3 regions of the Paenibacillus sp. FSL W8-0426 genome follow, and region 1 is predicted to be linked to each of the others. Evidence: a T-box and tRNA genes for the amino acid it is inferred to sense, from the RefSeq annotation. Region 1 holds a T-box; the other regions hold tRNA genes.
What was found. The T-box of region 1 lies ahead of tyrS (tyrosine--tRNA ligase). A T-box ahead of a tRNA ligase gene usually reads a tRNA of that ligase, here a tRNA-Tyr.

Region 1 (3,251 bases):
CGATTACAGCGTGATGAACAAGCTGCTTGCCGTGTTGAAGAATCCCTATGCCCATAGTTCCGAACAGGCGGAGTACGCCGCTGCACCCATGGCTTGCGACCCGAACTATCGCACGTTCTGCGGTACCTAACGAACGAGGCGGATAGCTTGGAGGGAGGAAGCCGTTTGCCAGAGCTGCGAAGCTTGTCCCGGTTCCGGGAGGAGGTATTAGCGTTATTCGGATTTCACGGACTTTCCTAGTGAACAGATGGAGGGTTATGTCAATCGCAGATTTTCGACATTTCGGGAAGATGGCGCCCCTTGTGTGAAGGTATCCGATCAGGGATTTGTCGTTCGCATCCATGAACGGGGCAGCGAGGTGTACGAACGACAACTGGACGATAAAGATGTGGTTCTCTATTGGGGAGGGATCATTCTGTTGGACAATAACGATATACATGATTTGTGGTACGACTATGCCATCGCTTTCGTAAGCTTGAAAAACAACTCCGCACGGGGATGGGGCGACCTCACGCCAGAACAACAGGAAATCGCCGCATTGTGGCTGCTGGAGGCGGATGTGTTCAACGGCGGTTTTGTGCAGTTTTTTTGCAATTGGGGGGAGGAAGCGCTGGTCCATGCGGTTCGTGCGCTGCAAACGATCGGAGCCGCAGACGAGCTAACATACGTGAACGCTTGTTTCGATTGCATCCGACATCTGGAGAACGATGAACGCCTGACGGAACTGTGGGATATCCCCCGGTTTCTGACGGACCAGGAGGAGCAGCAGTTGGATACGCTGGATCAAGAGTTCTGGAACGGAGAAAGCCAAATTGCCCCCAAGGCGTATGAACATTACGCCAGAACGTTGAAAATCGCTGTTCCATAATACTTGGTATGGCAACATTCCATTGAGGAAAACGGCTTGCAAACGTTCAAACGTTCGGATATACTGTCTATAATCTGAAACATGAATTACGTTGAAGGAGCGCAGTAGCAGCTTTGTCCCTGTTTCCAGAAAGTCAGGGGTTGATGGAACCTGACACATACAAGGACTGCGAAGTACACTCTGGAGTATCTTGGGTAATGCCAAGCGGGTTTGGCGAACGTTATTTCGTCATAAGTGGTATGGGCAGCGTGCAACGTCGGGCTGTTCATGCAAACTGGGTGGTACCACGGTTATTCAATCGTCCCTGTGTCTGCGTGCAGACCGGGTGGCGATTTTTTTGTTTTTTGGCCATGGACAGGTAGCTTGCCGTGGCAAAGTTCTGCGCAGTGTGTCTTCATCACGCGTATTCATGATTTCTTTAACTTTAGAAAAGGGGTTGTTTGTGTTGAATATTTTGGACGAACTGCAATGGCGCGATGCCATTAACCAGCAAACGGATGCGGAGGGCCTGCGCGAGCTGGTCGAATCGAAATCCATTTCGCTGTACTGCGGCGTTGACCCTACCGGCGACAGCATGCATATCGGACATCTTATTCCGTTCATGATGCTCAAGCGTTTCCAATTAGCAGGGCATCGTCCGGTCATTCTGATCGGCGGCGCAACCGGCACGATCGGCGACCCGAGCGGGCGCCAGTCCGAACGTTCCTTGCAAACGCTGGAACAGGTGCAGGAGAACGTAAACGCCTTGACGGCACAGATGAAAAAATTGTTCATTACGGAAGGCGACAATCAGGTACGCCTGGTGAACAACTACGACTGGACGCACAAAATCAATGTGATCGAATTTCTGCGCGACTACGGCAAAAACTTCAACCTGAACACGATGCTTGCGAAGGATGTCGTGGCGAGCAGACTGGAAGGCGGCATCTCCTTCACGGAATTCTCGTACCAGATCCTGCAATCGCTCGATTACCTGCATTTGTTCCAGAACGAAGACGTGCAGTTGCAAATCGGCGGTTCCGACCAATGGGGCAACATTACAAGCGGTCTTGACCTGATCCGCAAAAAAGAAGGCCCTGATGCCAAAGCGTTTGGTTTGACCATCCCGCTGATGCTCAAAGCGGACGGAACGAAATTCGGCAAATCGGCCGGGGGCTCGATCTGGCTGGATCCAAACAAAACGACGCCGTTCGAATTCTACCAGTTCTGGGCGAATACCGATGATCGCGACGTCATCAAATACTTGAAATACTTTACGTTCTTGTCCAAAGAAGAAATCGAAGCGTTGGCGGAAAAAGTGGAAACCGAGCCGCACAAACGCGAGGCGCAAAAGGCGCTTGCCGAAGAAATGACCCGTTTCGTGCATGGCGAAGAAATGCTGGAACAAGCCAAGCGCATTACCGCCGCATTGTTCAGCGGCGACATTCGCTCGCTGACAGCGGACGAGATCGAGCAAGGCTTTAAGGAAATGCCAACGTTCGAAACCAACGGCGAGGCGAAAAACATCGTTGACTGGCTTGTGGATCTGGGCCTGGAGCCATCCAAACGCCAAGCCCGCGAAGACATCACGAAGGGTGCCATCTCCATGAACGGGGAGAAAGTAACCGAGCTCGACTTCACCATTTCGGCAGAGCATGCCATCGGCGGCAAGTTTATCATTATCCGCAAAGGCAAAAAGAATTACAGCCTTGTGAAGCTGCAAGGGTAAGCATTCGATGCATGTGCTGAGGCCATGTTCCATTGGGAACATGGCCTTTGTTACGTCTTATTCATGTTTTGTTTATGTGATATAACCTGTCGCTATACGTTCATTATTATCGGCGCAATGTAAAATCATCGCCATCTAGATCAACAACTCCGCATTCTTTCAATTGCCATTTTTCCACTTCGGAAAATTGTAACCGCTTCCTTTTGCGCGAAAACAACACATTCACCAATGGTCAAAATGATGCCGCAACGACGGGAAGCGTTGATGCATCAAGGGTGGGGGATGCGCTAAAATCACATGTTTACGAAAAAAAGCATGATCCACTATCGTTAACATGAAGGTGCGCAAGCAAAGCTGACATGTAAACAGAAGGAGGCGATCCGGCGTGCAGGAAGTCAATCCGATCCATCGGCAGGAGGTCCTGAACAGGGCCAAGATCAACAAGAAACGATGGAAGAAGGTCTGGAAAAACTGGGAGCTCTATCTGTTCATTGCGCCGGCATTTTTGTATTTCCTCATTTTCCATTACGGACCGATGTACGGCATCCAGATTGCGTTCAAAAATTACAATCCGGCCCGCGGTATTTTTGGAAGCGCATGGACGGGTTTCGATCACTTCAACCGTTTTTTTGATTCGTATTATTTTTGGGACTTGATGTGGAACACGCTGGCGAT
Region 2 (3,251 bases), 1.7 Mb from region 1:
CGGCAGCAGAACCTGCATGCCGAAAGACAGGTTTAATTTCTAATGAGCTGCCCAGGCCATGAAATACATTCGCTGTTCTATAGCTGCAATCCAGTTTTCTGAAGGATAATTTTTGAAAATTTTCGGGTTTCCTCTATCATATGAGCTTCAGCCCGTTCTAAAGACCTGTTTGAAGGCGCACTACAAGGGGGGTGGTCTGTTATTTATGGGGAGAATCCATTTCGTGAAAGGGTACAAGGTATACCTCGGAACCATGCATGCAAAAGGGGCAGCTTCCACTGCCCCTCTTGGTTTTTCTGATCATACTATTATATGAACAACCGCTCGTAACTTCATGCTTATTTCCGTACAGTTTTCATCTGAGGTTGATCGAGTTGAATCAATATTTTTCCGAATCGTCCTCCCCGCGTAAACGTGACGACGCCATCCGGAAATGTCTTTCTAATGTGCTCTTCAGCAAGTCGCAGAGTCTGTTCATCCGTTGGCAGCTTGTACGTTTTGAGCCATTCCGGCAGCTTATGCACGACATCCTCCAACGGCATCTCCAACGTAGTCGTTTCTTTGGTGATAATGCTCGTATAAGAATATCCCTTCAAATATAGAAGCTGTTGGATGTATGCCATATCTCCTGCTCTGAATGTCGATTTTACCCCCAACACCTCTTTCAACTCATCCATTAGGGTGTGCTCGCGTGGAGCCGCCATCGTGCTGATATACACATATTGCCTGGCGCAGAGGATGGCTTGTTCCACCGTCTCCCAGTCGGACATGGCTGGACACATGGAGGCAAACACCAAATCGAACTTCTTTTCCCAGCCTTTGTCCTGAATGGACAATTCCTCAAAACGTTCCGACACAATGTCGATCCTGGATCTTAATTCGGCAGGAATGGTTTCTTTCATCAAAGCGGTCAGAAAATGCGAAGGTTCAACAGCAGTAACCGTTGCTCCTTTTTCCGCGAATGGTATGCTGAACGCACCTGAGGCGGCGCCGACATCCAGTATCGTTAACCCCTTATATTCGACGCCCTGATTCTCAATCCAGCCCATAATGCGACCAGAACGTTGTTTGCCTTCTTCCGTGAACGACTGATGGTGGTATTCTCTGGCCCACCGTTCAAAGGCTTCCTCCGTATCGAACGGATAGCTCCCTTTCCTGGGAGGCATGGACGCCTTTCTCTTTCTCCAGGCTTCTTCCCAAAGAGATAGGTCAAATAATAATTGTGAATAATCGTGTTCTGTATGCAAATCCGGCACTGTACTCCCACCTAATCATTTCATTTTGTAAGCATATAGATAAACAAAAAAACAGCCCATTAGATGTAATCTCTACTGGACTGTTTTCTTAATACTGAATACCGGCGAGAGGACTCGAACCTCCACGGTTTCCCACTCGATTTTGAGTCGAGCGCGTCTGCCATTCCGCCACGCCGGCATATTTACTGGAGGCGCCACCCAGATTCGAACTGGGGATAAAGCTTTTGCAGAGCTGTGCCTTACCACTTGGCTATGGCGCCATATTCTATTGGAGCGGACGACGGGAATCGAACCCGCGACCCTCGCCTTGGCAAGGCGATGCTCTACCGCTGAGCCACGTCCGCAAATAATGGCTGGGGATATAGGATTTGAACCTATGCATGACGGAGTCAAAGTCCGTTGCCTTACCGCTTGGCTAATCCCCACTAGAGGGCGATCGAGGGGAATTGAACCCCCGAATGCCGGATCCACAAACCGGTGCGTTAACCACTTCGCCACGATCGCCATAATACATAATTAATAAAGAATTGGCAGGGGCAGCAGGAATTGAACCCACACTAACGGTTTTGGAGACCGCTGTTCTACCTTTAAACTATGCCCCTAAAAGCAATGGTGGAGGCTGATGGATTCGAACCACCGAACCCGTACGGGAGCAGATTTACAGTCTGATGCGTTTGGCCACTTCGCTAAGCCTCCACAATGGTGCCGGCGAGAGGACTTGAACCCCCAACCTACTGATTACAAGTCAGTTGCTCTACCAATTGAGCTACACCGGCATATTCGATTATTAGATTCAATGGTGGCTCGGGACGGAATCGAACCGCCGACACGAGGATTTTCAGTCCTCTGCTCTACCGACTGAGCTACCGAGCCATAATAAAGTTAATCTTGAAACGTTGCACTTTATCCAGGCGTCAGTGCCTTACAGCAGATTTAGTGAACAGCTTCCTCAATGTTTGAAAGAAAATGGCGGAACCGACGGGATTCGAACCCGCGATCTCCTGCGTGACAGGCAGGCATGTTAGGCCAACTACACCACGGTTCCAAGATCCCTTATTTAAAATAAGTTCAATTGCGGGGGCAGGATTTGAACCTGCGGCCTTCGGGTTATGAGCCCGACGAGCTACCGGGCTGCTCCACCCCGCGTCGTTAAAAAAGTATATGGTGGAGGCTGAGGGGTTCGAACCCCCGACCCTCTGCTTGTAAGGCAGATGCTCTCCCAGCTGAGCTAAGCCTCCGAACAAGACATTTATGATCATATCATATAATCAATGATAAAATCAAGTCTTTTGGATAAACATGACCCGTAGGGGATTCGAACCCCTGTTACCTCCGTGAAAGGGAGGTGTCTTAACCCCTTGACCAACGGGCCTTGCATTTAAAAATCAGAACGGAGAGAGAGGGATTCGAACCCTCGAGACGCTTTTGGCGCCTACACGATTTCCAATCGTGCTCCTTCGGCCAACTCGGACACCTCTCCATATGGCTCCCCGAACAGGACTCGAACCTGTGACAACTCGATTAACAGTCGAGTGCTCTACCAACTGAGCTATCAGGGAATATTGTTTTGTATTGAAAAACGATCCGCACATCAACTGATGTACCCGTTTTTCACTCAGAGATTGCTCTCTGAAAACTGGATTCGAAACGAAATCTGCGACTTAGAACCTGCATTTTTTGGATAAGCCCTCGACCGATTAGTACTGGTCAGCTCCATGCATTGCTGCACTTCCACCCCCAGCCTATCTACCTCGTCGTCTTCAAGGGGTCTTACATACTGGGAAATCTCATCTTGAGGGGGGCTTCACGCTTAGATGCTTTCAGCGCTTATCCCGTCCGTACATAGCTACCCAGCGGTGCTCCTGGCGGAACAACTGGTACACCAGCGGTACGTCCATCCCGGTCCTCTCGTACTAAGGACAGCTCCTCTCAAATTTCCTACGCCCACGACAGATAGGGACCGAACTGTCTCACGACGTTCTGAACCCAGCTCGC
Region 3 (3,251 bases), 3.2 Mb from region 1:
ATCATTTATAAGCAACAAAAAAAGCCCTTGCAGCGCAAAAGCTTTTTTGTGTTTTAAATATAAGTTGGGTGATGGTCGAAGTCTATGGTTGTCAAACGTACACAAGATCGAGAAAAGGACCCGCTCGTCTAAATGCGAAGCAGATCCTTCTTGCATTAATTTAAAAACAGACCATTAAGAGACGACGAATTGGACTACTATTGGGGTTCCAGGATCGAGCGCTTCGCCTCCAGGAATCGTGGCATTCTTAAATACTTCTACATTTCTTTTTGCGTTTATAATATGTTGTTCCACTCTTTAGGAGGATCGGGCGAAAATCAGAACTGTGGATGGGCCGGTACAGATACCGAAATCTAGGATGTGGAATTGAATATTCCTCCCTGGTCGGCATCGCTCCGAGGATTGAGGATACGGCATACCGCGGGCACGCTGCTTCGAGATCAGTATGTCGAAATTTAAGCAAAGAAAAAACCCTTGTCGCACAAGGGTCTCAAAAAAAGTTTAAGCGGGTGATGGGAATCGAACCCACGCTACCAGCTTGGAAGGCTGGAGTTCTACCATTGAACTACACCCGCATCCTATAAAAAATCGGGATGACACGATTTGAACATGCGACCCCCTGGTCCCAAACCAGGTGCTCTACCAAGCTGAGCTACATCCCGAAAACATACCGGTGAGAGGACTCGAACCTCCACGGTTTCCCACTCGATTTTGAGTCGAGCGCGTCTGCCATTCCGCCACACCGGCTTATTTAATTAAATGGCGCGCCCTGAGAGATTCGAACTCCCGACCTTTTGATTCGTAGTCAAACGCTCTATCCAGCTGAGCTAAGGGCGCATATTTGGAGCGGACGACGGGAATCGAACCCGCGACCCTCGCCTTGGCAAGGCGATGCTCTACCGCTGAGCCACGTCCGCATATGATTGGTGCGGTCGAGAGGACTCGAACCTCCACGGGGGGTTAGCCCACACGGACCTGAACCGTGCGCGTCTGCCAATTCCGCCACGACCGCATAATATAACTGGTGAGCCATGAAGGACTCGAACCTTCGACACCCTGATTAAAAGTCAGGTGCTCTACCAACTGAGCTAATGGCTCTTACTAAAAAAATTCTCTGGCAGGGGCAGCAGGAATTGAACCCACACTAACGGTTTTGGAGACCGCTGTTCTACCTTTAAACTATGCCCCTATAAAATAATGGTGGAGGCTGATGGATTCGAACCACCGAACCCGTACGGGAGCAGATTTACAGTCTGATGCGTTTGGCCACTTCGCTAAGCCTCCACAATATAAGGTGGCTCGGGACGGAATCGAACCGCCGACACGAGGATTTTCAGTCCTCTGCTCTACCGACTGAGCTACCGAGCCATATTCGTTTATAAAGATAAAAGCGGAATTGACAAACCCAATACCGAATTGCCATCCCTGATGAATATTCAAAGTGACGGAACCGACGAGATACTCTCACTTCGTTCGAGACTGCGCAGCTTATGCTTTCGAAGTGAATGCTTCGACGAACCCATTTACGGATTCTCATCCCTGATGAATATTCAAGTGGCGGAACCGACGGGATTCGAACCCGCGATCTCCTGCGTGACAGGCAGGCATGTTAGGCCAACTACACCACGGTTCCAGGCACTAAATGGTGCCGGCGAGAGGACTTGAACCCCCAACCTACTGATTACAAGTCAGTTGCTCTACCAGTTGAGCTACACCGGCGTATATGGTGGAGGCTGAGGGGATCGAACCCCCGACCCTCTGCTTGTAAGGCAGATGCTCTCCCAGCTGAGCTAAGCCTCCACATTCTTAGAAAGTTGCTATGACCCGTAGGGGATTCGAACCCCTGTTACCTCCGTGAAAGGGAGGTGTCTTAACCCCTTGACCAACGGGCCTTGATATAATGGTGGAGCCAAGCGGGATCGAACCGCTGACCTCCTGCTTGCAAGGCAGGCGCTCTCCCAGCTGAGCTATGGCCCCATAATATGTAGGATTTATTGATTTGTAAGTTAAATGGTGGGCCCTGGTGGACTCGAACCACCGACCTCACCCTTATCAGAGGTGCGCTCTAACCAACTGAGCTAAGGGCCCAAGCAAATAAGGCGAAAAAAAAGCCCCTTAAGGGGTTTCGCTTGGCGACTTCCTACTCTCCCAGGACCCTGCGGTCCAAGTACCATCGGCGCTAGAGGGCTTAACGGTCGTGTTCGGGATGGGAACGTGTGGAACCCCTCCGCCATCGCCACCAAACGATTTTTCAGTTCAGAGATTGCTCTCTGAAAACTGGATTCGAAACGAAACTTGCGATCTTAGAACCTGCATTTCTTGGATAAGCCCTCGACCGATTAGTACTGGTCAGCTCCATGCATTGCTGCACTTCCACCCCCAGCCTATCTACCTCGTCGTCTTCAAGGGGTCTTACATACTGGGAAATCTCATCTTGAGGGGGGCTTCACGCTTAGATGCTTTCAGCGCTTATCCCGTCCGTACATAGCTACCCAGCGGTGCTCCTGGCGGAACAACTGGTACACCAGCGGTACGTCCATCCCGGTCCTCTCGTACTAAGGACAGCTCCTCTCAAATTTCCTACGCCCACGACAGATAGGGACCGAACTGTCTCACGACGTTCTGAACCCAGCTCGCGTACCGCTTTAATGGGCGAACAGCCCAACCCTTGGGACCTACTTCAGCCCCAGGATGCGATGAGCCGACATCGAGGTGCCAAACCTCCCCGTCGATGTGGACTCTTGGGGGAGATAAGCCTGTTATCCCCAGGGTAGCTTTTATCCGTTGAGCGATGGCCCTTCCATGCGGTACCACCGGATCACTAAGCCCGACTTTCGTCCCTGCTCGACTTGTAGGTCTCGCAGTCAAGCTCCCTTATGCCTTTGCACTCTTCGAATGATTTCCAACCATTCTGAGGGAACCTTTGGGCGCCTCCGTTACTCTTTAGGAGGCGACCGCCCCAGTCAAACTGCCCACCTGACACTGTCCCCGTACCCGATTAGGGCACCAGGTTAGAACCTAGATACGATCAGGGTGGTATCCCAACGGTGCCTCCACACAAGCTGGCGCTCATGCTTCTCAGGCTCCCACCTATCCTGTACAGATCGTACCCAAATTCAATATCAAGCTGCAGTAAAGCTCCATGGGGTCTTTCCGTCTTGTCGCGGGTAACCTGCATCTTCACAGGTATTAAAATTTCACCGGATCTCTCGTTGAGACAGCGCCCAAGTCGTTACGCCATTCGTGCGGGT

Region 2: it encodes a tRNA-Tyr, which carries the amino acid that the T-box ahead of tyrS (tyrosine--tRNA ligase) is inferred to sense. The anticodon was not compared.
Region 3: it encodes a tRNA-Tyr, which carries the amino acid that the T-box ahead of tyrS (tyrosine--tRNA ligase) is inferred to sense. The anticodon was not compared.

Annotation. Positions count from the first base shown of each region.
Region 1 is NZ_CP150203.1:4,142,681-4,145,931, reverse strand. Features, by position in the region: gene MKY59_RS18435 (YdiU family protein) at 1-130, shown strand, start outside; gene MKY59_RS18430 (DUF4375 domain-containing protein) at 305-868, shown strand; T-box leader at 951-1,177, shown strand; gene tyrS (tyrosine--tRNA ligase) at 1,314-2,576, shown strand; gene MKY59_RS18420 (ABC transporter permease subunit) at 2,998-3,251, shown strand, end outside.
Region 2 is NZ_CP150203.1:5,863,529-5,866,779, forward strand. Features, by position in the region: gene MKY59_RS26510 (helix-turn-helix domain-containing protein) at 1-36, shown strand, start outside; gene MKY59_RS26515 (methyltransferase domain-containing protein) at 339-1,166, opposite strand; tRNA gene MKY59_RS26520 (tRNA-Leu) at 1,356-1,434, opposite strand; tRNA gene MKY59_RS26525 (tRNA-Cys) at 1,443-1,516, opposite strand; tRNA gene MKY59_RS26530 (tRNA-Gly) at 1,526-1,600, opposite strand; tRNA gene MKY59_RS26535 (tRNA-Gln) at 1,607-1,681, opposite strand; tRNA gene MKY59_RS26540 (tRNA-His) at 1,688-1,760, opposite strand; tRNA gene MKY59_RS26545 (tRNA-Trp) at 1,785-1,858, opposite strand; tRNA gene MKY59_RS26550 (tRNA-Tyr) at 1,867-1,952, opposite strand; tRNA gene MKY59_RS26555 (tRNA-Thr) at 1,957-2,032, opposite strand; tRNA gene MKY59_RS26560 (tRNA-Phe) at 2,054-2,129, opposite strand; tRNA gene MKY59_RS26565 (tRNA-Asp) at 2,224-2,301, opposite strand; tRNA gene MKY59_RS26570 (tRNA-Met) at 2,329-2,402, opposite strand; tRNA gene MKY59_RS26575 (tRNA-Val) at 2,419-2,494, opposite strand; tRNA gene MKY59_RS26580 (tRNA-Glu) at 2,557-2,628, opposite strand; tRNA gene MKY59_RS26585 (tRNA-Ser) at 2,648-2,736, opposite strand; tRNA gene MKY59_RS26590 (tRNA-Asn) at 2,740-2,815, opposite strand; rRNA gene MKY59_RS26595 (23S ribosomal RNA) at 2,934-3,251, opposite strand, start outside.
Region 3 is NZ_CP150203.1:403,291-406,541, reverse strand. Features, by position in the region: tRNA gene MKY59_RS01950 (tRNA-Gly) at 505-575, opposite strand; tRNA gene MKY59_RS01945 (tRNA-Pro) at 589-662, opposite strand; tRNA gene MKY59_RS01940 (tRNA-Leu) at 669-747, opposite strand; tRNA gene MKY59_RS01935 (tRNA-Arg) at 761-837, opposite strand; tRNA gene MKY59_RS01930 (tRNA-Gly) at 843-917, opposite strand; tRNA gene MKY59_RS01925 (tRNA-Leu) at 925-1,012, opposite strand; tRNA gene MKY59_RS01920 (tRNA-Lys) at 1,023-1,098, opposite strand; tRNA gene MKY59_RS01915 (tRNA-Trp) at 1,116-1,189, opposite strand; tRNA gene MKY59_RS01910 (tRNA-Tyr) at 1,199-1,284, opposite strand; tRNA gene MKY59_RS01905 (tRNA-Phe) at 1,296-1,368, opposite strand; tRNA gene MKY59_RS01900 (tRNA-Asp) at 1,556-1,633, opposite strand; tRNA gene MKY59_RS01895 (tRNA-Thr) at 1,644-1,719, opposite strand; tRNA gene MKY59_RS01890 (tRNA-Val) at 1,725-1,800, opposite strand; tRNA gene MKY59_RS01885 (tRNA-Glu) at 1,821-1,892, opposite strand; tRNA gene MKY59_RS01880 (tRNA-Ala) at 1,902-1,977, opposite strand; tRNA gene MKY59_RS01875 (tRNA-Ile) at 2,012-2,088, opposite strand; rRNA gene rrf (5S ribosomal RNA) at 2,128-2,244, opposite strand; rRNA gene MKY59_RS01865 (23S ribosomal RNA) at 2,320-3,251, opposite strand, start outside.